DNA from 3 places in the Bradyrhizobium sp. 155 genome. Region 3 is predicted to be linked to each of the others. Evidence: predicted binding sites of a transcription regulator. Region 3 holds the regulator's gene; each other region holds the start of a gene.
The links. The regulator PhoB, encoded in region 3, activates phosphate uptake and scavenging genes when phosphate is short. The targets are predictions, from matches to a motif close to TGTCATNNANCTGTCAT.
Positions count from the first base shown of each region.

Region 1 (9,712 bases), 380 kb from region 3:
CCCAGAAGAAGCGCAGGGGACCGGCGCCGTCGATGCGCGAGGCCTCCAGCAGCTCGTCCGGCACCGTCATGAAGAACTGGCGAAACAGCAGCGTCGCGGTGGCGGAGGCGATCAGCGGCAGTGACAGGCCCGCATAGCTGTCGAGCATGTGCAGATCGGCGACGATCTTGTAGGTCGGATAGATGCGCACCTCGACCGGCAGCATCAGCGTGATGAAGATGATCCAGAAGATCGGCATCCGGAAGGGAAAGCGGAAATAGACGATCGCGTAGGCCGAGATGATCGAGATCGCGATCTTGCCGACCGCGATCAGCAGCGCCATCACCAGCGAGTTCAGCATCATGTTGCCGACGGGCTCGCGGGTCGATCCGCTCGTGCCGACGAAAATGGTCTGGTAGTAGACCTCGAAGAAATGGCCGCCCGGCAGCAGCGACATTTGCCCGTTGGCGATCAGCGCGTTGTCCTGGGTCGAGGCGACGAACGCGATGTAGACGGGGAAGGCGACGACCGCGATCCCGATCCAGAGGATGATGTGGGCGATGTTGCGCCGGAAGCCCTCTTCCTCGACCATCAGTAGGTCACCTTGCGTTCGACGAACCGGAACTGGATTCCGGTGAGCACGATGACCATGACCATCAGGATCACCGACTGCGCCGCCGAGCTGCCGAGATTGCCGCCGAGCAGGCCGTCGGAATAGACCTTGTAGACCAGCGTGACCGTCGACGTTCCGGGGCCGCCGCGGGTCATCGTGTCGATGATGCCGAACGTGTCGAAGAAGGCGTAGACGATGTTGACCACCAGCAGGAAGAAGATGGTCGGCGACAGCAACGGGAAGGTCACGGTCCAGAACCGCCGCATCGGACGGGCGCCGTCGATCGCGGCGGCCTCGAACACGCTCTTTGGGATCGCTTGCAGGCCGGCGAGGAAGAACAGGAAATTATAGGAGATCTGCTTCCACGCGGCGGCGAGGATGATCAGCGCCGCGGCCTGGTCGCCGTCGAGCAGCGGATTCCAGTCGACGCCCATATTGCGCAGATAGCGCGAGAGCACGCCGAGCGAGGGATGCAGCATGAAGATCCAGAGCACGCCGACCACGGGCGGTGCCACCGCATAGGGCCAGATCAGGAGCGTGCGGTAGAGCATCGAGCCACGCAGCGGCTTGTCCGCCATCACGGCGAGCAGCAGCGCAAAGGACAGCGACGAGACGGCGATGGCGAACGAGAACAAGAAGGTCCGGACGATCGCCTCGAAATAGGCTGCGTCCTTGAACAGCTCGACGTAATTCTCGAACCAGACAAAGGTGGTCGACAGACCGAACGCATCCTGGAGCAGGAAGGACTGGATCACCGCCTGCAGGGCCGGCCAATAGAAGAAAATCAGGACGATCGCGAGCTGCGGCGCAACCAGCGCGTACGGTAACAGTCTTGACTGGAAGATGGCTTGCTTTTGCATGATGCCAGCAGAGCGGCAGGCCGGGTCGCGGCCTGCCGCTCATTGCCTCACTTGACGGCGGTCTTTTCGAACTGCCGCAGCATCGTGTTGCCGCGCTCGACGGCGGCATCGAGCGCCTGCTTGGCGGTCTTCTTGCCGGCCAGCGCTTGCTCAATCTCTTCCGACCAGACGTCACGCAGCTGCACCATGTTGCCGAGGCGCAGACCGCGCGAATTCTCGGTCGGCTCCTTGTTGGTCAGCTCGAGCAGCGGGGTCTCGAGATAGGGCTGATCCTTGTAGAAGCCTTCTTCCTTCGCCTTGGCGTAGGCCGCCTTGGTGATCGGCAGGTAGCCGGAGGCCTTGTGGATGTAGACCTGGCGATCGGTGTCGGAGAGGAAGGTCAGGAATTTCGCGACGCCCTTGTATTCCTCGGCCGACTTGCCGCCCATCACCCACAGCGAAGCGCCGCCGATGATCGAGTTCTGCGGTGCGCCCTTGACGTCGGGATAATACGGCATCGGCACGGCGGTGAAGTTGAACTTGGCCTGCGCCTTGACGTTGCCGAAGAAGGCCGACGAGGTCAGGTAGATCGGGCACTCGCCCGAAGTGAAGCGGCCTTCGCCGGTGTTGGTGCGGCCGGCGTAGTCATAGGTCTTGGTCTTCTGCAGCTCGACCAGGGTTTCGAGATGCTTGACCTGAAGCGGTCCGTTGAACTCGAGCACGGTGTCGAAGCCGTCGAGGCCGTTGGCCTTGCTGGCGAGCGGCACGTTGTGCCACGCCGAGAGCTGCTCGAGATTGACCCAGGTGATCCAGGAGCCCGAGAAGCCGCAGGTGTCATGACCGGCAGCCTTCAGCTTCTTGGCGGCCTCGAACGTTTCGGGCCAGGTCTTCGGGATCTCTACGTTCGCCTTCTTCAGCTCGTCGAGGTTCACCCACATCACGGTCGAGGACGAGTTGAAAGGGAAGGACAGCATCTCGCCCTTCGACGTCGAATAATAACCGGTGATGGCGGGCAGGTAGATCTTGGGGTCGAACTTCTCGCCGGCGTCGGCCATCAGCTTGTAGACGGGCTTCACGGCGCCGGTCGCGGCCATCATGGTCGCGGTGCCGACTTCGAACACCTGCATGATGTGCGGGGCGTTGCCGGCGCGGAACGCCGCGATGCCGGCGTTCATCGTATCGGGATAGTTGCCCTTGTAGGTCGGGATCACCTTGTAGTCGCTCTGCGACGCGTTGAAGTCGGTGGCGAGCTTGACGATGACGTCGTTGTTGGCGCCGGTCATCGCGTGCCACCACTGGATTTCGGTCACGGCCAAGGCCGGCGAGGCCGATAGTCCAACCGTGAGTGCAATAGCGGCAGCCGCTCCAAAATGTCGAAGAGCCATCAAGTAAACCTCCCTTGGGCCGTCAAAAATGATCGCTTGCGCTAGCAGCGCCATATGACGTTCACATGACTGTGTAAGCGGCCGAAACGAAAGCGGCAAGCGCTGGAAAAGGGAAGCCGTCAAATAGGCGAATGCCGCGCGCGCAGCGTCCTCCGTTCGCGGTGCACAGAGCGCCCGCACCGCACTGCGGCATTGCCGTGGGATGTGGAAGGCGAGGGCGCTAGCGCTTGCGCTCGGGGCCGCAGACAGTGCCCTGCTCGACCATCGCGTCGATCTCGGACCTGGAGTAGCCGAATTCGCCCAGGACCTCGGCGGCGTGCTCGCTGAATTTCGGCGGCAGGCGCCGCAGGCTCGGCTTGCTGCGGTCGAGCCGGATCGGCGACGCCACGCCCTTGTACCAATCCTTCTCGATAATATCGCCGCGCGCGATCGTGTGCGGGTTGGTCAATGCCTGGTCGATCTTCTGCACGGGGCCGGCGGGCAGGCCCGCGGCGAGCAGGCGATTGCACAGCGGCTCGGCCTCGTGCTGGCTGAACACGGCGGCAAGCTCGGCCCGCAGCGCCTCGCGATTGCCGATGCGATCCTTGTTGCGCGCAAAGCGCGGATCGGTGCCGAGCTCGGGCTTGCCGATCTCCTTGGCGAGCTTGCGGAAGGTGCCGTCATTGCCGACGCCGATGAAGATGTCGTCGGTCTTGGTCGGGAAGATCGCATAGGGCACGAGGTTGGGATGCTCGTTGCCGGTGAGCGACGGCGGCTTGCCATGCATGAAATAATTCGCGGTGTGCGGATGCATGATGGCGAGACCGGTCTCGTACAGCGTGGTCTCCAGGAACTGGCCCTGGCCCGAGCGCTGCCGCTCCGACAGCGCCATCAAGATGCCGATCGCCGCATAGAGGCCGGTGCCGATGTCGACCAGCGGCACGCCGATCCGCATCGGTCCGCTCTCGGGCGAGCCGGTCGCCGCGATCATGCCGGTCATGGCCTGGATGATGGCGTCATAGCCGGGATTGCCGCCGCGCGGGCCGTCGGCGCCGAAGCCGCAGATCCGGCAATGCACGAGGCGCGGAAATTTCTCGCGTAACACCTCGTTGCCGATGCCCCATTTCTCCAGCGTGCCCGGCTTGAAGTTCTCGATCAGGACGTCGGCGCTCTCCAGCATCTTGAGCAGCACGGTCCGGCCGCCCTCGGAGGCGAGGTCGAGGCCGATCGAGCGCTTGTTGCGGTTGATGCCGATGAAATAGGCCGCGTCTTCCTCGTGGAAGGGAGGGCCCCAGTCGCGTACCTCGTCGCCTGCGGGCGGCTCGACCTTGATCACGTCGGCGCCATGGTCGGCGAGGATCTGGGTGCAATAGGGGCCGCCGAGCACGCGCGTCAGATCGATGACGCGCAGGCCGCTCATTGCACCCATGGCAGCTCCAGAACTGGCGGCTTCAGTCATGCCTTCGCGTCCCCTGTGTCGGTATTGATCACAGGCCTAACGAGGTTCGTCCGAGCCGGCAATGGCTTCGCGCGTAGGGCGTCATGCAGGCCGCTCGCCGCAATCCCGCGGGATGGCAAATCAAGGGAGGCGGCCGGCCCGAGGGGTATCTCGGGCCAGCCGCTTCAGCTAACCGATCAGACGACCGTCAGACGGACGTCGACATTGCCGCGCGTCGCGTTGGAATACGGGCACACCTGGTGCGCCTTCTCGACCAGCGCCTCGGCTTCCGCGCGGGCGAGGCCCGGCAGCGAGACGGCAAGGTCGATGTCGAGACCGAAGCCGCCGGCCGCGCGCGGGCCGATGCCGACGGTCGAGGTCACGGAGGCGTCGGCCGGAACCTTGGGGCCGCCCTGCGAGGACACGAACTTCATCGCGCCGATGAAGCAGGCGGCATAGCCCGCAGCAAACAGCTGCTCGGGATTGTTGCCGGCGCCGCCTCCGCCGCCGAGCTCCTTCGGCGTGGTGAGCTTGACGTCGAGCGCGCCGTCGAGGGTCGCGGCATGGCCGTCGCGGCCGCCGGTGGCCTTTGCGCTGGTCTTGTAGAGGACGTTCACTGACATTTTTGTCTCCCTGTGTTTTCGGGGTGGGGGCGCCATCTTTATCGCAGGCAATTAGATTGCGCGCAATTGAAATTATAGCGTCTCACATTTAATTGTTCGCAATTGAATGTAGCGACGGCCGGCCCCAGAATGGAGCAAGTCCTGTGAGATTCTCGATGCCCCGGAAACATTCGGCAGCGGACGCGCCGCTGCGCCTCGACAACCAGATCTGCTTCGCGGTCTATTCCGCCGCGCATGCGTTCAACCGCGTCTACAAGCCGCTGCTGGACCGGCTCGGCCTGACCTATCCGCAATATCTGGTGATGCTGGTGCTGTGGGAGCGCGACGACGTGCCGGTCAAGAGCATCGGCGAAAAGCTGCACCTGGATTCGGGCACGCTGACACCGCTGCTCAAGCGGCTCGAGGCGGCCCACCTCGTCAAGCGCACGCGCTCGAGCGAGGACGAGCGTCAGGTGCTGATCGCGTTGACGCCGCAGGGCCAGGCCTTGAAGGACAAGGCGCGGGCCGTGCCGCAATCGATTCTGGCGGCATCGGACTGCTCGGTCTCGGAGCTTGTCGCGATGAAGGACGAGATTGTGGCGTTGCGCGATCGGTTGAATGCGGTGATCGGGGAGTAGGGTTAGAGGTGCGCTCTTAGGACAGCCGCTTCTTTGTGAAGGCTCGGCCGGAGTGAGACTTCAGGTAGGCTTCAAAAGCGAGCGCTTTGTGCTTGTCAGGGAAGGCGCAGTACCAGATCAGCTTCCAAGGCTTGAACTTGGCAGTGTGGGTGGATTTGCCAGCATTGTGCTCTGGAAACCGGCGCTTCAGATCTTCCGTAGCCCCAACGTATTCCTGCTCGGGAAATTCGATGCTGCGGAGGATGTAGACGTACCACATTGACGATTATCGCCCGGGCAGCCGCTGCGTGGGAGTCTCACCAGTCCGTCTTCGCCCTTCGGGCTTCGCCGGACACCACGCTTCGCCCTTCGAGCTCCGCGCGGCTGCGCCACGCGTAGCCCGAAGGGCGAAGCGTGGTGGAGCCAGGCGGGATCGAACCGCCGACCTCTTGCATGCCATGCAAGCGCTCTCCCAGCTGAGCTATGGCCCCTTAACCGTCCGACGCGCCTTGGGCGACGCGTCGGGAAAGACCCAGAACCACAGTTCTGGAATTATCTCAAGTCTCTTCGTCACCGCCGACATCACCAATGATGTCGGTGACGTCCTCATCGCCTTCTTCGTCGTCGGCGATAAAGGTCGAATCATCGTCGTCATCGTCCTCGATAGTTTCATCGACTTCGATGTCGTCCTCGGATTCGGGCACGACGGCCTTGACCTTGCCGGTGTTCTCCTCGGCATCGGCCTCCTCGAGCGAGACCTCCTCGACCTCCGCCGGCTCTGGCGTGGCGTCGGCGGCAGCGGCTGCGTGACGGGCTTCGGCACCGCGGGGTGCGCGAGCCGGCGCGATGGGCGCGATCGGCACGACTTCACCGGTATAGGGCGAGATCACCGGATTCTTGTTGAGGTCATAGAACTTTTTGCCCGTGGTCGGGCAAATACGTTTAGTTCCGAGTTCGGACTTGGCCACGGCAGAGGAATCCTGGAAATGTCTGAAAAGCGGTGCTTCACTTGGCTAGTTGGCGGCCCGCTGTCAATAGCGCATTGCGGGAGAACGACATGCCCGTGACGGCGGGGAGACCATGTGGTACCTGCCCCGCGAGTCCCACAGGGACGTTTCGGGCCTACCCAAGGACACAAACTTGACCGATTCCGACAAGCCGACGCCGCTCCAGTCGCGCGCCAGCGGTCCCCTGACCGGGAAAGTAAGGGTGCCCGGAGACAAGTCGATCTCCCACCGTGCCCTCATCCTCGGCGCGCTCGCGGTCGGAGAGACGCGGATTTCGGGCCTCCTGGAGGGCGAGGACGTCCTTAACACCGCCAAATCCATGCAGGCGCTCGGCGCCGGGGTCGAGCGTACCGGAGATTTCGCCTGGAAGGTGAACGGCGTGGGTGTCGCAGGCTTCGCGGAGCCCAAAGCGCCGCTGGATTTCGGCAACTCCGGCACCGGCTGCCGGCTCGTCATGGGCGCCGTCGCCGGCTGTCCGATCTCCGCGGTTTTCGACGGCGATGCCTCACTGCGCAGCCGGCCCATGCGCCGGATCCTGGATCCCCTGGAAAAGATGGGCGCGAAGGTCGTCTCCGGCGGCGCGGGCGGCCGTCTGCCGCTGACCGTCCAGGGTGCGCGCGATCCGCTGCCGATCACCTACAAGACGCCTGTGGCCTCGGCCCAGATCAAATCCGCCGTGCTGCTCGCGGGCCTGGCCGCGCCGGGCGCCACGACCGTCATCGAGACCGAGGCCAGTCGCGACCACACCGAACTGATGCTCAAGCATTTCGGCGCCGAGATCACCTCAGTGCAAGAAGGTCAGCACGGCCGCCGTATCACGCTCGTGGGGCAGCCGGAGCTGCATGGCGCCAATGTCGTCGTGCCCGCCGATCCCTCGTCGGCGGCGTTCCCTATCGTTGCTGCGCTGATCGTCGAAGGCTCCGAAATCGTCCTGTCCGACGTCATGACCAATCCGCTGCGCACCGGTCTTTTCACCACGCTGCGCGAAATGGGTGCCTCGATCGAGGAAAGCGAAGTTCGTGGCGACGCTGGCGAGCCGATGGCAAAGCTGCGGGTACGCGCCTCGAAATTGCGCGGTGTCGAGGTGCCGCCGGAGCGTGCACCGTCGATGATCGACGAATATCTGGTGCTGGCGGTGGCGGCCGCCTTTGCCGAGGGCACGACCATCATGCGCGGCCTCCAGGAGCTGCGCGTGAAGGAATCCGACCGTTTGGAGGCCACCGCCGCCATGCTCCGCGTCAACGGTGTCAAGGTCGAGGTCTGCGGCGACGATTTGATCGTCGAAGGCCGCGGCCACGTTCCCGGCGGCGGCGTGGCGGCCACCCACATGGATCATCGCATCGCGATGTCCGCGCTGGTGATGGGCTGCGCCTCCGATCAGCCGGTAACCGTCGATGACACCGCCTTCATCGCCACCAGTTTTCCGGATTTCATCCCGATGATGCGTTCGCTTGGGGCCGATTTTTCATGATCATTGCCATCGACGGGCCCGCGGCGTCGGGCAAGGGCACCCTCGGCAAGCGCCTTGCCCACCATTACGGCTACCGTCACCTTGATACCGGCGTAATCTATCGCGCGGTGGCCTATTCCCTGATGCAGTCCGGTCATGATCTCCGGGACGAGGCGGCGGCGGTCGCTGCGGCGCTGGAACTCGATCCCGAAAAGTTCGGCAATCCCGCCCTGAAGACCCAGAAGGCCGGCGAGGGCGCCTCGATCGTCTCGGCGATCCCCAAGGTGCGCGAGGCCCTCATCAACTTTCAGCGGCAATTCGCCGCCGATCCGCCCGGCGCCGTGCTCGATGGGCGCGATATTGGAACCGTGATCTGCCCCCATGCCGACGTGAAGATCTTCGTCGTCGCCGACCCCAAGGTCCGTGCCCGCCGCCGGACCATGGAGGCCAAGGCGCGGGGCGAGGAGGCGGACGAGGCGGCCGTGCTCGCCGATATCATCCAGCGCGACGAGCGCGACAAGAACCGGGCGATCGCCCCCCTGAAGCCGGCTCCGGATGCTTACTTGCTAGATAACTCCCAACTGGATATAGAAGGCGGCGTCCGGGCCGCCATCGACATTATCGAGGCCGTCCGAGCGGGCCGGTCGCGGGGTTAAGCCGCTGCCGTCATTGGAGGAAGCGCCCGCTCCCGCTCTTTGAGGTCGATACTCTCGGTCCCTGCTCGGGGCCGACGCGATCCAGGTTCCGGACAAAAGATTTCCACGTATCGAACGCGCGGGCCTCAGCCGGCCCGCTTCCGCTGTTCCGCCCTCCAGGTCGGAGCAGCGAGCGGTCGCTCGAAGGTTCTGCGGACCTTCCGACACTGCGCGTACGGTGCGCCCAAGAACCCAACGGCCGGCATGACATCCGCAACTGGAGAACAAATGGCTTCGACTTCTGCTGATACCTATAGCCCGTCGCGCGACGATTTCGCCGCGATGCTCGACGAGTCCTTCGCAGGCGGCAACCTGCAGGAAAGCTCAGTCATCAAGGGCAAGGTTGTTGCAATCGAAAAGGACATGGCCGTCATCGACGTCGGCCTGAAGACGGAGGGCCGCGTTGCCCTGCGCGAATTTTCCGGCCCCGGCCGTGACAGCGAGCTCAAGGTCGGCGACGAGGTGGAAGTGTTCCTCGATCGGATCGAGAACGCCCTCGGCGAAGCCGTGCTGTCGCGTGACAAGGCGCGCCGCGAAGAGAGCTGGGGCAAGCTCGAGAAGGCCTTCCAGAACAACGAGAAGGTCAACGGCGTCATCTTCAACCAGGTCAAGGGCGGCTTCACCGTCGACCTCGACGGTGCCGTGGCCTTCCTGCCGCGTTCGCAGGTCGACATCCGTCCGATCCGCGACGTTGCGCCGCTGATGAACAACTCGCAGCCGTTCCAGATCCTCAAGATGGACCGCCGCCGCGGCAACATCGTCGTGTCCCGCCGCACGGTTCTCGAAGAGACCCGCGCCGAGCAGCGTCAGGAGCTGGTGCAGAACCTCGAAGAGGGTCAGGTCATCGACGGCGTGGTCAAGAACATCACCGATTACGGTGCGTTCGTTGATCTCGGCGGCATCGACGGTCTGCTGCACGTCACCGACATCGCGTGGCGCCGCGTCAACCACCCGACCGAGGTGCTCTCGATCGGCCAGACCGTGAAGGTCAAGATCATCAAGATCAACCACGAGACGCACCGCATCTCGCTGGGCATGAAGCAGCTGTTGGACGATCCGTGGCAGGGCATCGAAGCCAAGTACCCGCTGGGTGCCCGCTTCACCGGTC
Region 1 covers NZ_CP064704.1:7,756,396-7,766,107, reverse strand. The annotation lists gene ugpE (sn-glycerol-3-phosphate ABC transporter permease UgpE) at 1-571, opposite strand, end outside; gene ugpA (sn-glycerol-3-phosphate ABC transporter permease UgpA) at 571-1,452, opposite strand; gene ugpB (sn-glycerol-3-phosphate ABC transporter substrate-binding protein UgpB) at 1,500-2,816, opposite strand; gene IVA93_RS36750 (CaiB/BaiF CoA transferase family protein) at 3,037-4,254, opposite strand; gene IVA93_RS36745 (organic hydroperoxide resistance protein) at 4,431-4,856, opposite strand; gene IVA93_RS36740 (MarR family winged helix-turn-helix transcriptional regulator) at 5,012-5,473, shown strand; gene IVA93_RS36735 (GIY-YIG nuclease family protein) at 5,490-5,732, opposite strand; tRNA gene IVA93_RS36730 (tRNA-Ala) at 5,868-5,943, opposite strand; gene IVA93_RS36725 (TIGR02300 family protein) at 6,010-6,420, opposite strand; gene aroA (3-phosphoshikimate 1-carboxyvinyltransferase) at 6,533-7,930, shown strand; gene cmk ((d)CMP kinase) at 7,927-8,565, shown strand; gene rpsA (30S ribosomal protein S1) at 8,833-9,712, shown strand, end outside.
Region 1: the regulator PhoB is predicted to act here: its motif matches at 2,871-2,887, upstream of ugpB (sn-glycerol-3-phosphate ABC transporter substrate-binding protein UgpB).

Region 2 (9,712 bases), 3.0 Mb from region 3:
GCGCTGGCGTTGATGCTAGCGCAACCATCGATGATCAAGCGGCCGGTGCTTGAAGTCGGCGGCAAGCTGCTGGTCGGCTTCAAGCCGGAGATCTATGCCAAGGAAGTCACGACCAAGGAAGCCGCCGCCAAATCGCGCTGACCGCTAGTTCAGCTCGATGATCTCGGTGGGAACACCTGAGCCCTGCTGGTCCGCGAACTCGACCAGTTCGGCCGGCGCGATGCGGCCCGGGGTGCGATGGAACAGGTCGTGGTCGATCACCGCGCGCAATCTCGGGCGCGGCAGCGCGTCATTTCCGCGCATCAGATTCTTGATCTCGAAGCCGCCGTCCTCGCAGAAGGTCTTGAGCGACGCGATGATGTGACAGACCTTGCCGTCGCTCTGGAACGGCAGCAGCAGGCGCTCATAGGCGACGATACGGCCGTAGATGTCATCGACGTCGGCAACGCTGTAGACAGGCAGCCCACGCGCCACGCATTCATGATAGACCGGCATCACCAGGGGCGCGAGACGCGGCCCGATATAGTCGTCGAGCAGAACGCCCTTGCCGGTGTGTCCATAGGCGCGCGAGATGCGCGTGCCTTCGCTCTGGATGGTCAGACGCGGTGTCGGCATCGACGCATCCACCGTATAATAGATCAGATCGGAGAGCTCTTCCTCGAGCCGCGCAGGCTGGTACTCCCAGATCGCCGGGGCCGTCTGCTCGCGCGCATAGAGCCGCAGCCACGTGTTCAGGAGATCACGCTGCCTGATCGACTTGACCACGGAAGGAGCCGCGCTTGCAAAATCCAAGACAATATTCCCGGCGAATAGAAATTCCGGACGCATGAAACGCGCGCATGATCCTCGCTGCGGGAAAATTTTCTATGAAGGCTGGCGCATGGAACGAAAGACCGTTAACGACGGCTTGATGACCGGCGCTTTGCGAACCGGGAAGCCGGGCAGGCGCGACATCAAAACATGTCCGACTAAGGGAGCATAAGTCTCCCGGCCGGAGGCCTGACCTGCTCAGCTTTCCGCCTTGCCTAACCCCCGTCACCTCCGGCATATTCCGCGCCCGGAGGCGGCGTTCCGGATGGGCTCCAGGGAGTGGCTCCAAGGGCCTCCGGAAAGCCGAAGCAACAAGGATAGCCACGCGCGTTGTGCGGGCAGGGGGAAAACTGTTTGGCCGATGAGTTCATTCTCGAAACGGAAGGCTTGACCAAGGAGTTCGCGGGCTTCTTCGCCGTCCGCGACGTTGCGCTCAAGGTTCGCCGTGGGAGCATTCACGCGTTGATCGGCCCGAACGGCGCCGGCAAGACGACGTGCTTCAATCTTTTGACCAAGTTCCTCAAACCGTCTGCCGGAAAAATCCTGTACAAGGGGCAGGACATCACCGCGATGGCGCCCGCCGACGTGGCTCGCCTGGGGCTGGTTCGCTCGTTCCAGATCTCGGCGGTATTTCCCCATCTCACCGCGCTGGAAAACGTGCGCGTCGCGCTTCAGCGCCAGCACGGCAGCTCCTTCGATTTCTGGCGCTCCAAGTCCGTCCTCAACCAATTCAACGATCGCGCGCGCGAGCTGTTGAACGATGTCGGCCTCAGCGAGTTTTCCAATACGCCCGCGGTCGAGATGCCCTACGGGCGCAAGCGCGCACTGGAGATCGCAACCACGCTCGCGCTCGACCCGGAGATGATGCTGCTGGACGAGCCGATGGCCGGCATGGGCCACGAGGACATCGACAAGATCGCGGCGTTGATCAAGCGCATCTCCGCGAAATACACCATCCTGATGGTCGAGCATAATCTGAGCGTCGTTGCCAATCTCTCCGACATCATCACCGTGTTGACGCGCGGCCAGGTGCTGGCGCAAGGCCATTACAGCGAGCTCACCAAGGACGAACGCGTCAAGGAAGCCTATTTGGGAGCCGGTCATGGCTGAGACTGCAACGGCGGAAGCTCCCGCAAAGGCCGCGAGCGGCGGCAACCTCCTCCAGGTCCGCAACCTCGAAGCTTGGTACGGCGAGTCCCACATCCTGCACGGGATCAACTTCGACGTGAACGCGGGCGAGGTCGTCACCCTGCTCGGGCGCAACGGCGCCGGCAAGACCACCACGCTGAAGTCGATCATGGGCATCATCGGCAAGCGCACCGGCTCGGTGAAGTTCAATAACCAGGACATCATCCGCACGACCTCGGACAAGATCGCGCGGATGGGAATCGCGTTCTGCCCGGAAGAGCGGGGAATTTTCGCCAGCCTCGATGTCCGCGAGAACCTGCTGCTGCCACCGGTGGTGCGTCCCGGCGGATTGCCGCTCGAGCAGATCTTCGATCTGTTTCCGAACCTGAAGGAACGGCTCAACAGCCAGGGAACCAAACTCTCCGGCGGCGAGCAGCAGATGCTCGCGATCGCGCGCATCCTGCGCACCGGCGCGAACTTCCTGATGCTGGACGAGCCGACGGAGGGTCTCGCGCCCGTCATCATCCAGCAGATCGGCCACACCATTGCGCGGCTCAAGAAGGAGGGTTTTACGATCCTCCTGGTCGAGCAGAACTTCCGGTTCGCATCCACTGTCGCTGACCGCTATTACGTGGTCGAGCACGGCAAGATCATTGACGGATTTTCCAATGCGGAGCTCGCCGCCAACATGGACAAGCTCCACACCTATCTCGGTGTCTAGAACTGCCAACAAGAAGATTCATAGGGAAGTAGCATGATGACAAAGTCGATTGCGTCGTTTCTGCTCGGCACGGCGCTGGCCGTGACCACCGCGGGCGTAGCCTTCGCGCAGGACAAGACCGTCAAGATCGGCGCGTTGTCCGATCAGTCCGGGCTCTATGCCGATCTTGGCGGGCCGGGCTCGACGCTCGCCGCGCAGATGGCCATTGAAGATTCCGGTCTGGCTGCGAAGGGCTGGAAGATCGACATCATCTCGGGTGATCACCAGAACAAGCCCGACATCGGCACCGCGATCGCGCGGCAATGGTTCGACGTCGACAAGGTCGACCTCATCGTCGACGTGCCGAATTCCGGCGTGGCGCTCGCGGTCAACAACGTCATCAAGGAAAAGAACGGCGTCTATATCAACTCGGGCGCGGCGACCTCGGATTTGACCAACGCGCAGTGCTCGCCCAACACGGTGCACTGGACCTACGACACCTACATGCTTGCCCACACCACCGGCCAGGCGCTGCTGAAGGCCGGCGGCGACACGTGGTTCTTCCTGACCGCGGACTACGCCTTTGGCGCGGCGCTGGAGCGCGACACCACCGCTGTCGTTACCGCAAATGGCGGCAAGGTGGTCGGCGGCGTCAAGCACCCGCTGAACACGCCGGACTTCTCGTCCTTCCTGCTGCAGGCGCAGGCTTCCAAGGCCAAGATCATCGGCCTTGCCAATGCCGGCGGCGATACCACCAACACGATCAAGCAGGCGGCCGAGTTCGGCATCGTCAAGGGCGGCCAGAAGCTCGCGGCGCTGCTGCTGTTCCTCACCGACGTCAAGGCGATCGGGCTCGAGACCGCACAGGGCCTCAACTTCACCGAGACCTTCTACTGGGACATGAACGACCAGACCCGGGCGTTCTCGAAGCGCTTCGCCGAGAAGATGAAGAACAACGCGCCGCCGACCATGGTGCAGGCCGGCGTCTATGCGGGCGTGCGTCACTATTTCAAGGCACTGGAAGCGCTCGGCGGCAACCCGCATGACGGCGTCAAGGTCGTCGAGAAGATGAAGTCGATGCCGACGGAAGACGATCTGTTCGGCAAGGGCGAGATCCAGCCCAACGGCCGCACCATCCACAATGCCTATCTGTTCGAGGTGAAGAAGCCCTCCGAGTCCAAGGGACCGTGGGACTTCTACAAGCTGGTCGGCACGGTGCCGGGCGACCAGGCCTTCACGCCGCTGTCCGAGAGCAAGTGCGCGCTCTTGAAGAAGTAAGCTAACCGCCCGCAGGCCATCAGGCCTGCGGGCGACTTTCAGGGAACGCCGAAGGGACCAGGTGCGGGATCGATGCAGGCTCTTTACGCTCAGCTACTGGTAGGACTGATCAACGGCTCGTTCTACGCGCTGCTCAGTCTCGGGCTTGCCGTGATCTTCGGCATGCTCAACATCATCAATTTCGCCCATGGCGCGCTCTACATGATGGGCGCGTTCGTCGCCTACTTCCTGCTGAACCTCGGCGGCATCAACTACTGGTGGGCGTTGCTGCTTGCGCCTGTTATCGTCGGCATCTTCGGCATGATCCTGGAACGGACCATGCTGCAATGGCTGACCGGGCTGGATCATCTCTACGGCCTGCTGCTGACCTTCGGCATTGCGCTAATCGTGCAGGGCGTGTTTCAGAACTACTTCGGCTCCTCCGGCCTGCCTTACGCCATTCCGGACCAGCTCAAGGGCGGCATGAATCTCGGCTTCATGTTCCTGCCGGTCTATCGCGGCTGGGTCGTCATCTTCTCGCTGGTGGTCTGCATCGCGACCTGGTTCCTGATCGAGAAGACGCGGCTCGGCGCCTATTTGCGCGCCGCCACCGAAAACCCGACGCTCGTGCGCGCCTTCGGCGTCAACGTGCCGCGCATGATCACGCTGACCTACGGCCTCGGTGTCGGCCTTGCAGCACTCGCCGGCGTGCTGTCGGCGCCGATCAACCAGGTGCGGCCGTTGATGGGCGCCGACCTCATCATCGTGGTGTTCGCGGTGGTCGTGATCGGCGGCATGGGATCGATCATGGGCTCCATCATCACCGGCTTCGCGCTCGGTGTGATCGAAGGCCTGACCAAATATTTCTACCCCGAGGCCTCCAACACCGTCGTGTTCGTGCTGATGGTGCTGGTGCTCTTGGTGAAGCCAACGGGATTGACGGGAAGGGCGGCCTGATATGACAGCCTTGACGGACGACACGCTGCCGGTAACCCCGCGCGCGATCCGCGACGAGATGATCGTGTTCGTGGTGATGGCGCTGCTGCTGGCTTCGGTGCCATTCACGGGGGTCTACCCGTTCTTCGTGATGCAGGCGCTGTGCTTCGCGCTGCTCGCCTGCGCCTTCAACCTGCTGATCGGCTACGGCGGTTTACTGTCCTTCGGCCATGCGATGTTCCTGGGCACGGCCGGCTATTGCAGCGCGCATGCGCTGAAAGTATGGGCGCTGCCGCCGGAACTCGGCATCCTCGTCGGGGTCGCCGGTGCCTTCGTGCTCTCGCTCATCACGGGCTATATCTCGATCCGCCGCCAGGGCATCTATTTCTCGATGATCACGCTGGCGCTGTCGCAGCTCTTGTACTTCATCTACCTCCAGGCGCCGTTCACCCATGGCGAAGACGGTATCCAGGGCATTCCGCAGGGACGCATGTTCGGCGTCTTCGATCTGACCAAGCCCACCGTGCTCTACTACGTGGTGCTGGTCGGTTTCCTCGCCGGCTTCCTGCTGATCTTCCGCATCATCAACTCGCCGTTCGGCGAAGTCCTCAAGGCGATCCGCGAGAACGAGCCGCGCGCGATCTCGCTGGGTTACCGCACCGATCAGTACAAGTTCCTGGCTTTCGTCCTGTCGGGCACGCTGGCCGGCTTTGCCGGTGCGCTGAAAGTCTTCGTGGCGCAGAATGCCTCGCTCACCGACGTGCACTGGTCGATGTCGGGCGAAGTCGTGCTGATGACGCTGGTCGGCGGACTCGGAACCGTCTTCGGTCCCGTGGTCGGTGCCTTCGTGATCATCGCCATGCAGCAATATCTGGCGGGGTTCGGCCAATGGGTGACCGTGATCCAGGGCTCGATCTTCGTGATCTGCGTGCTCACCTTCCGCCGTGGCGTCATCGGCGAAATCGCGCATTACTTCCGGCGGTCGCTGTAAGTCGTTGATATAATAGAAGATGTGTTGACGCGCGAAAGCGGTGGATGATCCGGCTCCACGGGCGTGAGGTGGCACGCGCGTGGATCGAAAATGGTCTATGACAGTTTCATGACGGCCCGCTTGGGCCAGGCCATCATCCAACCGGTAGTCTCTCTCCCATGATGCGATTGTTTCGCGCTTTCCTGCCGAAGGAAGAACGGTTCTTCGACCTGTTCGACCGCCACGCCCAGACCGTGATCCAGGGCTCGATCGCGCTCCAGAGCATGCTCAACGGGGGCGAGGAGACGCCGGTCTATTGCCAGCGCGTCAACCAGTTCGAGAACGATGCCGACAACATCACCCGTGAGGTGCTGACCGCGGTGCGCCGCACCTTCATCACCCCGTTCGACCGCGGCGACATCAAGAACCTGATCACCTCGATGGACGACGCCATCGACCAGATGCAGCAGACCGCAAAGGCCGTGATGCTGTTCGAGGTCCGCAGCTTCGAGCCGCCGATGCGGGAGATCGGCGGGCTTCTGATCGAATGCGCCAATCTGGTCGGCCGCGCGCTGCCGCTGATGCAGAAGATCGGTCAGAACGTGGCCATGCTGACCGCGATCACGGAAGAGCTTGGCAAGCTGGAAGGCCGCGTCGACGATCTCCATGATATCGGGCTGAAGGAACTGTTCCTCAAGCATCGCGGCGGCAACGCGATGGATTTCATCGTCGGCGCAGAGATCTACGACCATCTCGAGAAAGTCGCCGACCGCTTCGACGACGTCGCGAACGAGATCAACAGCATCGTCATCGAGCAAGTTTAGGGCAGGGGCCACGCCGTGGATGTTGCGTTGGGTCTTCCCGTCCTTGTCGGATTGATCGCCGTCGCGCTGCTGTTCGACTTCCTGAACGGCCTGCACGACGCCGCCAATTCGATCGCGACCATCGTCTCGACCCGCGTGCTGCGGCCGCAATACGCGGTGTTCTGGGCCGCGTTCTTCAACTTCGTCGCCTTCATGGTGTTCGGGCTGCACGTTGCCCAGACTATCGGCACCGGCATCATCGATCCCGCGATCGTGGATGCTCAGGTGATCTTCGCCGCGCTGGTCGGCGCCATCGTCTGGAACCTGGTGACATGGGCGCTCGGCATCCCATCGTCCTCGTCTCATGCATTGATCGGCGGCTTGTTTGGTGCCGGCGTGGCCAAAGCCGGCCTTTCAGCGGCGGTCTGGAGCGGGTTGTCCAAGACGGTGATCGCCATCGTGCTGTCTCCGCTGGTCGGCTTCCTGCTCGCGATGGTGCTGGTCGCGATCGTCTCCTGGGCCTCGGTGCGCTCCACGCCCTTTGCCGTGGATCGCGCCTTCCGCATCCTGCAATTCGCCTCCGCCTCGCTCTATTCGCTCGGCCATGGTGGTAACGACGCTCAGAAGACCATGGGCATCATCGCCGTGCTGCTCTATTCGCAGGGCCAGCTCGGCGGCGAATTCTTCGTACCCTTCTGGGTGGTGCTCTCGTGCCAGGCCGCGATGGCGATGGGGACGCTGATGGGCGGCTGGCGCATCGTCCGCACCATGGGCCTGCGCATCACCAGGCTGACCCCGATGCAGGGCTTTTGCGCCGAGACCGGCGGTGCCGCGACCCTGTTCATGGCGACCTTTCTCGGTGTTCCGGTCTCGACCACCCACACCATCACCGGCGCCATCGTCGGCGTCGGCGCGGCCCGCCGCCTCTCGGCGGTGCGCTGGAACGTCGCCAGCTCGATCGTCTATGCCTGGGTGATCACGATGCCGGCCTCGGCCATCGTCGCCGCGCTGAGCTGGTGGGCGGTCAAGATCTTCGTCAGGTAACCAGCTTCAGTCCGACAATGCCGGCGACGATCAGCCCGATGCTGGCGAGGCGGAACGCGGTGGCCGGCTCGCCGAACAGGACGATGCCGAGCGTCGCGGTGCCGACCGCACCGATGCCGGTCCAGACCGCATAAGCGGTTCCAATCGGCAGCGATTTGAGAGCGAGCCCGAGCAGGATGATGCTGCCGGCCATGGCGCCGAGCGTGAGGATTGACGGAACGAGCCTGGTGAACCCCTCGGTATATTTGAGGCCGATGGCCCAGGAGATCTCCAGCAGACCGGCGACGAACAGGATGCTCCAGGCCATGACGACCCTCCATTCAAGGCAGGGTCGTCCCCGCGACTGGTGTGCTGATAGCAAGGGAAGGCCGTCCCTCCCAACCCAAGCCCGATATGGGGCTGGCCGGAAGCCTCCGCAATCACCAGATCAGGCTTGATCAGGCTCATTTTCCCTGCCAAACGCTGCCGCAATGTCCGACATCGCCACCACAGCCGAATCGACGGCCCGTTCCTCGCTTGCCGCTGAAGTGTCGCGGCGGCGTACCTTTGCGATCATCTCGCATCCGGACGCCGGCAAGACCACGCTGACCGAAAAGCTGCTGCTGTTCGGTGGCGCCATCAATCTGGCCGGCCAGGTCAAGGCCAAGGGCGAGCGGCGCAACACGCGTTCGGACTGGATGAAGATCGAGCGCGAGCGCGGCATCTCGGTCGTGACCTCGGTCATGACCTTCGAGTTCGAGGGCCTCGTGTTCAACCTGCTGGACACGCCGGGCCACGAGGACTTTTCGGAAGACACCTATCGCACGCTCACGGCGGTCGATTCCGCCGTCATGGTGATCGACGCCGCCAAGGGCATCGAGGCGCGCACCCGAAAGCTGTTCGAGGTGTGTCGTCTTCGGGATATCCCGATCATCACCTTCATCAACAAGATGGACCGCGAGAGCCGCGACGTCTTCGAGCTTCTCGACGAGATCGAGAAGACGCTGGCGCTCGATACCACGCCGATGACCTGGCCTGTCGGCCGCGGCCGCGAGTTCCTCGGCACCTATGACGTCGTCAATGGCGGCGTGCGCCTGCTCGAAGGCGGTGGCGCCAAAACTGGCGCGGCGCAGCAGATCGAGATCGCCGAGCTCGCCAAGCTCAATGCCAATCTCGACGTGTCGGCGGTCAAGGACGAGCTCGAACTCGTCACCGCGGCTTCAAAACCGTTCGAGCTCGAAGCGTTTCGCGAGGGTCATCTGACGCCGGTTTATTTCGGCAGCGCGCTGCGCAATTTCGGCGTCGGTGACCTGCTGCAAGGACTCGGCAAGTTCGCGCCCGAGCCGCGCGCGCAGGAGAGCGACCAGCGCAAGGTCGAAGCCACCGACCCGCGCATGAGCGCCTTCGTGTTCAAGATCCAGGCCAACATGGATCCCAACCACCGCGACCGCATCGCTTTCGCCCGCCTCTGCTCCGGCAAGCTGAGCCGCGGCATGAAGGCGAAGCTCGTGCGCACCGGCAAGAGCATGCCGCTGTCCAGCCCGCAATTCTTCTTCGCGCAGGACCGTTCGGTTGCGGACGAGGCTTATGCCGGCGACGTCGTCGGCATTCCCAATCACGGCACGCTGCGCATCGGCGACACGCTGACCGACGGTGAGGATTTCAACTTCGTGGGCGTGCCGAGCTTTGCGCCGGAAATCGTCCGCCGCGTGCGTCTCACCGATGCCATGAAAGCGAAGAAGCTGAAGGAAGCGCTTCAGCAGATGTCGGAAGAGGGCGTGGTGCAGGTATTCCGCCCGCGCGACGGCGCACCGGCGTTGGTTGGCGTCGTTGGCGCACTCCAGCTCGACGTGCTGAAGGCCCGGCTGGATGCGGAATATTCCCTCCCAGTCGAATTCGAGGTCAGCGAGTTCCAGCTCGCGCGCTGGGTCTCTTCGGACGACCGCAAGAAGCTCGATACCTTCATCGCTGCCAACACCTCCAGCATCGCCGACGATGTCGACGGGGATCCCGTCTATCTGGCGCGGAACGAGTTCTATCTCGGCTACACAAGGGAACGTGCCGAGGGCATCGAGTTCACCAACG
Region 2 covers NZ_CP064704.1:4,359,456-4,369,167, reverse strand. The annotation lists gene IVA93_RS21400 (ArsC family reductase) at 1-141, shown strand, start outside; gene IVA93_RS21395 (PAS domain-containing protein) at 145-828, opposite strand; gene IVA93_RS21390 (ABC transporter ATP-binding protein) at 1,165-1,920, shown strand; gene IVA93_RS21385 (ABC transporter ATP-binding protein) at 1,913-2,659, shown strand; gene IVA93_RS21380 (ABC transporter substrate-binding protein) at 2,693-3,916, shown strand; gene IVA93_RS21375 (branched-chain amino acid ABC transporter permease) at 3,989-4,852, shown strand; gene IVA93_RS21370 (branched-chain amino acid ABC transporter permease) at 4,854-5,822, shown strand; gene IVA93_RS21365 (DUF47 domain-containing protein) at 5,981-6,625, shown strand; gene IVA93_RS21360 (inorganic phosphate transporter) at 6,641-7,648, shown strand; gene sugE (quaternary ammonium compound efflux SMR transporter SugE) at 7,641-7,955, opposite strand; gene IVA93_RS21350 (peptide chain release factor 3) at 8,119-9,712, shown strand, end outside.
Region 2: the regulator PhoB is predicted to act here: its motif matches at 5,920-5,936, upstream of IVA93_RS21365 (DUF47 domain-containing protein).

Region 3 (9,712 bases):
GGCCTTCAAGAGCGGCGGCAAGGCGGCTGAAGAGCTCGACTACATCCCGATGCCGGATCCGGTCGTTCAGCTGATCGAGAAGACCTGGGCTGCCGACATCAAGAGCTAGGTTCGCGACGCTCGTGCCCCGGATGCGCTGCGCTGCATCCGGGGCACGGACCAACAAAAAACGTATACTATTTGGTACAGGGGATCGGCGTGGCAGAGATGGCCGTTCAGAGCGATGTAATCGACGACGCCGGACCGTATGACCGCGCCAAGGCCTTGAGCGCGTTCAAGCTCGGCGACGTTACCTTCTACTGGATTACGCGGCTCTCCGCGATCTCGGTGCTTCTGATCCTCGGCGGCATCATCATTTCGCTGATCGTCGGCGCTTTCCCGGCGATGAAAGAATACGGCGTCTCCTTCCTGTGGACGCAGCGCTGGGCGCCCTCCGCAGATCCGCCGGTGCTCGGCGCGCTCGGGCCGATGTACGGCACGCTCGTCACCTCCTTCATCGCGATGCTGATCGCCATTCCCGTGGGTCTCGGCATTGCGATCTTCCTCACCGAGCTCTGCCCGCAATGGCTGCGCCGCCCGATCGGCATGGCAATCGAGCTGCTCGCCGGTATTCCCTCGATCATCTACGGCATGTGGGGCTTCTTCGTGTTGGGTCCGTTCCTGGCCAACACGTTCCAGCCCTTCATGATCAAGATCTTCGACGGCGTTCCCGTGCTGGGCGCGATCTTCGCAGGTCCCCCGTCCTATCTCAGCCTGTTCAATGCCGCGCTGATCCTTGCCATCATGGTGCTGCCCTTCATCACCTCGATCTCGGTCGACGTGTTCAAGACGGTGCCTCCGGTCCTGAAGGAAGCCGCCTACGGCGTCGGCTGCACCACATGGGAAGTCGTCCGCAGCGTGGTGATCCCCTACACCCGGGTCGGCGTCATCGGCGGCATCATGCTGGCGCTGGGCCGCGCGCTCGGCGAGACCATGGCGGTGACCTTCATCATCGGCAACTCGTTCCGGATCTCGTCATCGATCTTTGCGCCGGGCACCACGATCTCGGCGGCGATCGCATCCGAGTTCGCCGAGAGCGACGGCCTGCACCAATCCGGCCTGATCCTGCTCGGCCTCCTGCTGTTCGTTCTGACCTTCTTCGTGCTCGCAGCGGCGCGGCTGATGCTGATGCGGCTGGAAAAGAAGGCGGGGAATTAGCGCCATGAATCCGATCTATTCACGCCGACGCCGCAAGGACATCGTCGTCCGCGGGCTCTGCATCGCCGCAACCGCCTTCGGCGTCACCTGGCTCGCGCTGATCCTGATCACGCTGCTCTACAACGGGCTGGCGGGACTCAATGTCCAGCTGTTCACCGAGAACACGCCGCCACCGGGATCGAACGAGGGCGGTCTGCTCAACGCCATCGTCGGCTCGCTGATCATGACCGTGATCGGCGTCGGCATCGGCGCGCCGCTCGGTATGTTCGCCGGCACCTATCTCGCCGAATACGGCCGCAATGACCGGCTGACCTCGGTGATCCGCTTCATCAACGACATCCTGCTCTCGGCGCCCTCGATCATCATCGGCCTGTTCATCTACGGCGCCGTGGTGGTGCCGATGCGCGGCTTCTCGGCGATCGCAGGCTCGCTCGCCCTCGCGGTCATCGTGATCCCGGTGGTGCTGCGCACGACCGAGGACATGCTGCTGCTGGTGCCGAACGCGTTGCGCGAGGCGGCCTCGGCGCTCGGCCTGCCGCGTTCGCTGGTGATCAAGCGGATCGCTTATCGTGCTGCCCGATCGGGTCTCATCACCGGCGTGCTGCTCGCGACCGCTCGCGTCGCCGGTGAAACCGCGCCGCTGCTGTTCACCGCGCTATCGAACCAGTTCTTCAGCCTCGGCCTGAACAAGACGATGGCGAACCTGCCTGTGACCATCAACAACTTCGTGCAGAGCCCCTATGCCTATTGGAAGCAGTTGGCCTGGAGCGGGGCGCTGCTCATCACCCTGACCGTTCTTGCCCTTAATATTTTCGCGCGCATCCTTGGCGCCGAGAGGACCGCAAAATGAGTGATCTTTCCGTGTCGATGAGCGCGTCCGGTGGACTGCCGCACGCGGCGGTGCTGCCCGAGGCGCCCCCCAAGGTGACCGTGCGTAACCTGGACTTCTATTACGGCGAGCACCATGCGCTGAAGAACATCAACCTGACGCTCGGCGCCAACCGCGTTACGGCGTTCATCGGTCCGTCGGGCTGCGGCAAGTCGACCCTGCTGCGCATCTTCAACCGGATGTACGACCTCTATCCCGGCCAGCGCGCCACCGGTCAGCTCATGCTCGATCAGACCAACATTCTCGACCCCAGGCTGGACCTCAATTTGCTGCGCGCCCGCGTCGGCATGGTGTTCCAGAAGCCGACGCCGTTCCCGATGACGATCTACGAGAACATCGCGTTCGGCATCCGTCTCTATGAGAAGATCTCGAAGTCCGAGATGGACGGCCGCGTCGAGAAGGCGCTGCGCGGCGGCGCGCTGTGGAACGAGGTCAAGGACAAGCTCAACGCCTCCGGCCTGTCGCTCTCCGGCGGCCAGCAGCAGCGCCTCTGCATCGCCCGCACCGTCGCGGTGCGGCCCGAGGTGATCCTGTTCGACGAACCCTGTTCGGCGCTCGACCCGATCTCGACCGCCAAGGTCGAGGAGCTGATCCAGGAGCTGTCCGAGGATTACACGATCGCTATCGTCACCCACAACATGCAACAGGCGGCGCGCGTCTCCGACAAGACCGCCTTCATGTATCTCGGCGAGCTGATAGAGTTCGACGACACCAGCAAGATCTTCACGTCGCCGTCAGATCGGCGCACGCAGGATTACATCACCGGCCGGTTCGGCTAGGAGACGCGACATGGGTTCTGAACATACCGCAAAGGCTTTCGACACCGACCTCCAGGAACTCACTCGCCTGGTCGCCGAGATGGGCGGCATCGCCGAGCGCATGATCGTCGAGTCCGTCGACGCGCTGATCCGCCGCGACGTCCCGCTCGGCCAGCGCGTCGTCGCCATCGACACCGAGCTCGACGCGCTGCAGAAGCGCATCGAGGAGCGTGCGGTGCTCACCATCGCCCGCCGCCAGCCGATGGCGGTCGATCTGCGCGAGATCGTCGGCGCCATGCGCGTCGCGACCGATCTCGAGCGCATCGGCGACCTCGCCAAGAACATGGGCAAGCGCGTCGCGGCGCTGGAGACGGACTTCCATCCGCTCAAGCTGTTCCGCGGCCTCGAGCACATGACCGACCTCGTGCAGCAGCAGGTCAAGTCGGTGCTGGACGCCTATGCCGCGCATGATTTGCCGGCGGCGATGGCGGTGTGGAAGGGCGACGAGGAAGTCGACGCCATCTGCACCTCGCTGTTCCGCGAACTCCTCACGTACATGATGGAGGATCCGCGCAATATCTCGTTCTGCATCCATCTGATGTTCTGCGCCAAGAACATCGAGCGGATCGGCGACCACGCCACCAATATCGCCGAGACCGTGTTCTACATGATCGAGGGCCAGGCGATCACCGACAAGCGGCCGAAGGGCGACATGACGACCTTTGCCAACACGGTACCGAACACCTGAAGACTTAAGGAGCGACGACCCGATGGGCGCACGCATTATGGTGGTTGAGGACGAGGAAGCCCTGACCGAGCTTCTCCGCTACAACCTCGAAGGCGACGGCTATGACGTCGAGACGGTGATGCGCGGCGACGACGCCGACACCCGCCTCAAGGAGCACATCCCCGATCTGATCGTGCTCGACTGGATGCTGCCGGGCCTGTCAGGCATCGAATTGTGCCGGCGGCTTCGCACCCGTCCCGAGACCAAGCAGCTCCCGATCATCATGCTCACCGCGCGCGGCGAGGAGAGCGAGCGGGTGCGGGGTCTTGCGACCGGCGCCGACGATTACATCGTCAAGCCGTTCTCGGTGCCGGAGCTGCTGGCGCGCGTGAAAGGCCTGCTGCGGCGCGCGAGCCCGGAGCGCCTCGCCACCGTCCTTGCTTTTGGCGACATCGAGCTCGACCGTGACAAGCGCCGCGTGGCGCGCTCGGGCCGGCCGATCGATCTCGGTCCGACCGAATATCGCCTGCTGGAGTTCTTCCTGGAGCATCCGGGACGGGTGTTCTCGCGCGAGCAGCTGCTCGACAGCGTCTGGGGCCGCGACATCTATATCGACGAGCGCACCGTCGACGTGCATATCGGCCGCCTGCGCAAGCTGCTCAATCTCGGCCGCGAGCAGGACCCGATCCGCACCGTCCGCGGCGCCGGCTACGCGCTGGATGATCGCTTCGCGAAGGCGGAGCAGGTGTAGGGTTGCAGGCTTGTTTGTTGGCGAGCTGTCCCTGCATTCTCAGCCGTCGTCCCGGACAAGCGAGCGAAGCGAGCGCTGATCCGGGACCCATAACCACCGAACGTGGTTTGGCGAAGACTCGGAGTGACCCCTTCCGCACGATTATTGCGTGCTCGGAGTATGGGTCCCGGCCCCCCGTGCGCAATTGCGCACTAGGCCGGGACGACACTGAAATTGTTGAACTGTCTTCGCGTGACGACTAACGGGGACCCGGCTTTACCGGTGCGCGGCGCCGATCCGACGCGGGCTGGTACGCAACGCGCGAGTGCTGGGCGCAATAGGGCAGTCCGGACAGCGCCCTTCCACCGCAGAAGAAGAAGTCCGGGCTCGAGGGATCGCCGACCGGCCAGTGGCAGGTCGCCTCGTTCAATTCCAGCAGCGACAGCCGCTGGCTCATCGGCACCACGTTGTCGTAGGTGACCGGATCCGGCTCAGCCTCGACCTCGAAGGCCTGCGCCAGCGCGGTGTTGCCGCGCGAGATCGGGCGGCTCACCCGCATCATGTGCTGCGCGGGGCGCGCCTTGCGCGGCCGCGGCGCTGCCGATGATGGGCTCTTGGCGCGGCCCGAAAGGCCGAGCCTGTGCACTTTGCCGATCACGGCATTGCGGGTCACATTGCCGAGCTCCGCCGCGATCTGGCTGGCCGAAAGTCCGGCCTCCCAGAGCTTTTTCAGCTGCTCGACGCGATCATCGGACCAGGTCAAAACCGTCATTGCACCCTTTCCCTCGCTGCGCGCCAGCCATCCTGGGGCCTCGCAGCGAATGCCTAAGCCTTCAAAAACCCGTGCCGCCAGAATCCCTTAAGGCTCGCCGGGCGCGTCTTGAACGCCCGAACGTTTACGCCGGTACATAAGGACTTAAAGATCAGAACCACTGCACGAGATGTCGTATCTGACAATCCAAACGCTACAATATGGCGTGACTCCCGCGCAAGAGTCCGCCGACTCGCTTCCACATGTTCCGTGGCCAAATCCCGCAAAATCGGCACCGCAAGACTACGGATTCAGCGTTTCGCGAGGCTTTCCGGGCGGCATTGACACCCGTTTCACCAGGCCTAAGATAGTCGCACGTGCCGCCCTCAAGAGGCGGCACGTTTCGTTTTCCGGGCCGGTCGATGGTGCGTTGCGCAATGCACGCTCACTCCGTCCGCAACATTCAAGTGACCATCATGACTAACAGCGCAGCGCCGCATTTGCTCCCCGTTTTCGCCAGGTCCGACCTTGGTTTCGAGCGTGGCGAAGGCTGCTGGCTGATCGCGACCAATGGCGAGCGCTATCTCGATTTCACCTCCGGGGTGGCGGTGAATGCGCTCGGCCATGCCCATCCGGCGCTGGTCGCGGCGTTGCAGGAGCAGGCCACCAAGCTCTGGCACATGTCGAATCTGTTCCAGAGCCCGGACGGCGAAAAGCTCGCCGCGCGCCTGTGCAATGAAAGTTTCGCGGATTTCGTGTTCTTCTGCAATTCCGGCGCCGAAGCGCTGGAATGCGTGATCAAGGTCGTGCGCCGTTATCACGCCGCAAAGGGTCATCCCGACCGCTATCGCATGATCACCTTCGAAGGCGCCTTCCATGGCCGCACGCTGGCGACGCTGGCCGCAACGGGATCGGCAAAATATCTCGAAGGTTTCGGCCCTCCGATGGAGGGCTTCGACCAGGTTGCGCATGGCGATCTCGATGCCGTGAAAAAGGCAATCGGTCCGCAGACCGCCGGCATCCTGATCGAGCCGATCCAGGGCGAGGGCGGTGTGCGTTCGGCAACGCCCGCCTTCCTGAGGGCGTTGCGCCAGCTCTGCGACGAGAAGGGTCTGTTGCTCGCCTTCGACGAGGTGCAGACCGGCATGGGCCGCACCGGCGATCTGTTCGCGTACCGCCGCCTTGGCGTCGAACCCGACGTGATGTCGCTGGCCAAGGCGCTCGGCGGCGGCTTCCCGATCGGCGCCTGCCTTGCGACCGCCGAAGCGGCGTCCGGCATGACGCCGGGCTCGCACGGCTCGACCTTCGGGGGCAATCCGCTCGCGATCGCGGCTGCGAACGCCGTGCTCGACGTCATGCTCAAGCCCGGCTTCTTCGACCACGTGCAGAGGATGTCGCTGCTGCTCAAGCAGAAGCTCGCCTCCGTGATCGACCGTCACGGCGATGTCGTCAGCGAAGTGCGCGGCGAGGGCCTCCTGATCGGCATCAAGGCCGTGGTGCCCTCCGGCGATCTCGTTGCAGCCTTGCGCGACCAAAAGCTGCTCACCGTCGGTGCCGGCGACAATGTCGTGCGTTTCCTGCCGCCTTTGATCGTCACCGAAGCCGAGATCGAGGACAGCGTCGGGCGGCTCGAGCGCGCCTGCACCGCGTTGTCCGGCAACAAGCGGGCGGCAAGCTGATGAGCAAGTCGCCCGATAAAACACCGAAGCACTTCCTCGATATCAACGAGCTGCCGCTGTCGGAGCTCAAGCGCATGCTCGCTGCGTCCTCCGCGATGAAGGCGAAGCAGAAGGCGCATCAGCCGGTCAGGCCGCTCGAAGGCAAGACCCTGGCGATGATCTTCGAGCGCCCCTCGACGCGGACGCGGGTGTCTTTCGACGTCGCCATGCGCCAGCTCGGCGGCGAGCCCATCATGCTCACCGGCGCCGAAATGCAGCTCGGCCGCGGCGAGACCATCGCCGACACCGCGCGCGTGCTGTCGCGCTATGTCGACGCCATCATGATCCGCATCCTCAATCACGATGCCCTGCTGGAGCTTGCAGCGAACGCCACCGTGCCCGTCATCAACGGCCTGACGCGCCGCTCGCATCCCTGCCAGGTGATGGCGGACCTCATGACCTACGAGGAACATCGCGGCCCGATCGAGGGCAAGACCGTGGCCTGGACCGGCGACGACAACAACGTGCTCGCCTCCTGGGCGCACGCCGCCGAGCGCTTCAAGTTCCAGCTCAATGTCGCGACGCCTCCGGAACTCGCGCCGAAAAAGGCGATGCGCGACTTCATCAAGGCGACCGGCGCGCCGATCATGCTCGGCACGGATGCCGAAGCCGCCGTGCGCGGCGCCGATTGTGTCGTGACCGACACCTGGGTGTCGATGGGCGACAAGGAAGGCAAGCACCGCCACAACGTGCTCAAGCCCTATCAGGTCAATGCGCAGCTGATGTCGCTTGCCAAGCCGGATGCGCTATTCATGCACTGCCTGCCCGCCCATCGCGGCGAGGAGGTCACCGACGAGGTGATCGACGGTCCACAATCCGTCGTGTTCGACGAGGCCGAAAACCGCCTGCACGCGCAAAAGGGCATTCTGGCCTGGTGCTTCGACGCGGTGAAGTAATCCGGGCCGGTATCCGCCGTGCCGGCGAAGTAGGTCTTCATCGTCGTCCTGGCCTTCGCCAGGACGACACCGAATTTGCCGTGCTTGCGTACGATCCGTGCTGCATTCTGGATGCAGCCCTCACCCCTTCCAATTCCGCCTTCCGACCCCAGATAAAGCGCCATGGTTTCCCAATCCCCTGATATGAAAACCGGGCCTGAAGGCCCGGTTCGCGCGCCATCCGCGGTTCCGATCGATGACGCCGTGCTGCCTTACGAGGTCGACGCGCTCGATGTGCGCGGTCGGCTGGTGCGGCTTGGTCCGGCGCTCGACGAAATCCTGACCAAGCACGATTATCCCGCGCCGGTCGGCAAGCTGCTCGGCGAGGCCATCGTGCTGACCACGCTGCTTGGCTCCTCGCTGAAGTTCGAGGGCCGCTTCATTCTCCAGGCCCAGACCGACGGTCCGGTGTCGTTCCTGGTCGTGGACTATCAGGCGCCGGATCGCCTGCGCGCCTATGCGCGCTACGACGCCGCGCGACTCGGCGAGGCCAAAGATACTGGCACGCATTCCGGCGCGCTGCTGGGCCACGGCCATCTCGCCATGACCATCGACCAAGGCCCCGACATGAGCCGCTACCAGGGCCTGGTCGCGCTCGACGGCGGCAGCCTCGAAGACGCCGCTCACGAATATTTCCTGCGCTCCGAGCAGATCCCGACACGCGTGCGTCTCGCTGTCGGCGAGGAATGGCGTTCGAACGACGGCGGCAAGCATCGCTGGCGTGCTGGCGGCATGCTGATGCAGTTCCTGCCGAAGGCGCCCGAGCGTGCGCGGCAGGCCGATCTGCATCCCGGCGATGCGCCCGAAGGCGTCGAAGTGCACGCCGTCGCTGAAGACGATGCCTGGGTCGAGGCACGCTCGCTGATCGAGACCGTCGAAGACGTTGAGCTGATCGATCCGGAGCTGTCCGGGGAGCGGCTGCTCTACCGCCTGTTCCACGAGCGCGGCGTGCGCGTGTTCAATCCGCTGCCCTTGAAGGCGCAATGCTCCTGCTCGCGCGATGCGGTGGCATCGATGCTAAAGAGCTTTTCGTCTGACGACCGTGCCGCGATGGTCAAGGACGACAAGGTCGTCGTGACCTGCGAGTTCTGCAGCTCGGTGTACGAGTTCACGCCGGATGAAGCAGGCGTGGAAGACGCGTAAGGCGTTAGCCTGCAGGTGCGATAGGGTCGGCCAAAGCGGAGCGCGCCCACCATCTCCTGCCCTAGTTCAACACCCGCTTGTTGTCCGGGCTGTCCAGCGAGAACGTCGGCACGTCAATTTCGAAGCGCTCGCCAGTCGCGCTGACCATCTGGTAGCGGCCGGTCATGAAGCCCGAGGCGGTCGTGAGCGGGACGCCGGAGGTGTATTCGAAGCGTTCGCCGGGCGCGAGCGTCGGCTGCTCGCCGACGACGCCCTCGCCCTTCACCTCCTGCTGCCGGCCCGTGGCGTCGGTGATGATCCAGTGCCGCGTCTTGAGCTGCACGGTCTCGTCGCCGGAATTGGTGATGACGACGGTATAGGCCCAGAAATAACGGGAGCGGTCAGCCGACGACTGCTCCGGAACAAAGTTCGGCTCGACGGTCACTTCGATCTGGCGGGTCACGGCGCGGTACATGATTGCCATCATACCGAAAACCGCCCGGGAACCAAACGCCGGAGACGCCTTGGCGACATCGTCCCGCCAGAATTCGCAGGGAAGTACACGTCCAAATGGGCTTGCAAATGTACTTGCTTGTGATCCGGTCGCTTTGCGAGATGACGGCCGGACCGGTACACTCCTTGCCACGTCGCGATTTGCGGAAGGGTTTTTAGGCCCCCGATGACCATTGCCGACCAAGTGACGGGATCGACGATCGCGGGAACCGCTAAACCTGTGGAGGTCAAGTCCGCGGGAGCGAAGCGGCGCGCGGCCGCGCCGGCCATTTCGCTGCCAGCCATCGGCGAGCGCGAGCTCCGGCTGGACCTATTCCGCGGCCTTGCGCTGTGGCTGATCTTCATCGACCATTTGCCGCCGAGCCTTCTGAC
Region 3 covers NZ_CP064704.1:7,372,793-7,382,504, reverse strand. The annotation lists gene pstS (phosphate ABC transporter substrate-binding protein PstS) at 1-109, shown strand, start outside; gene pstC (phosphate ABC transporter permease subunit PstC) at 208-1,197, shown strand; gene pstA (phosphate ABC transporter permease PstA) at 1,202-2,047, shown strand; gene pstB (phosphate ABC transporter ATP-binding protein PstB) at 2,044-2,865, shown strand; gene phoU (phosphate signaling complex protein PhoU) at 2,876-3,592, shown strand; gene phoB (phosphate regulon transcriptional regulator PhoB) at 3,615-4,322, shown strand; gene IVA93_RS35060 (GcrA family cell cycle regulator) at 4,561-5,073, opposite strand; gene IVA93_RS35055 (aspartate aminotransferase family protein) at 5,529-6,731, shown strand; gene argF (ornithine carbamoyltransferase) at 6,731-7,666, shown strand; gene IVA93_RS35045 (Hsp33 family molecular chaperone) at 7,829-8,848, shown strand; gene apaG (Co2+/Mg2+ efflux facilitator ApaG/CorD) at 8,910-9,302, opposite strand; gene IVA93_RS35035 (OpgC domain-containing protein) at 9,507-9,712, shown strand, end outside.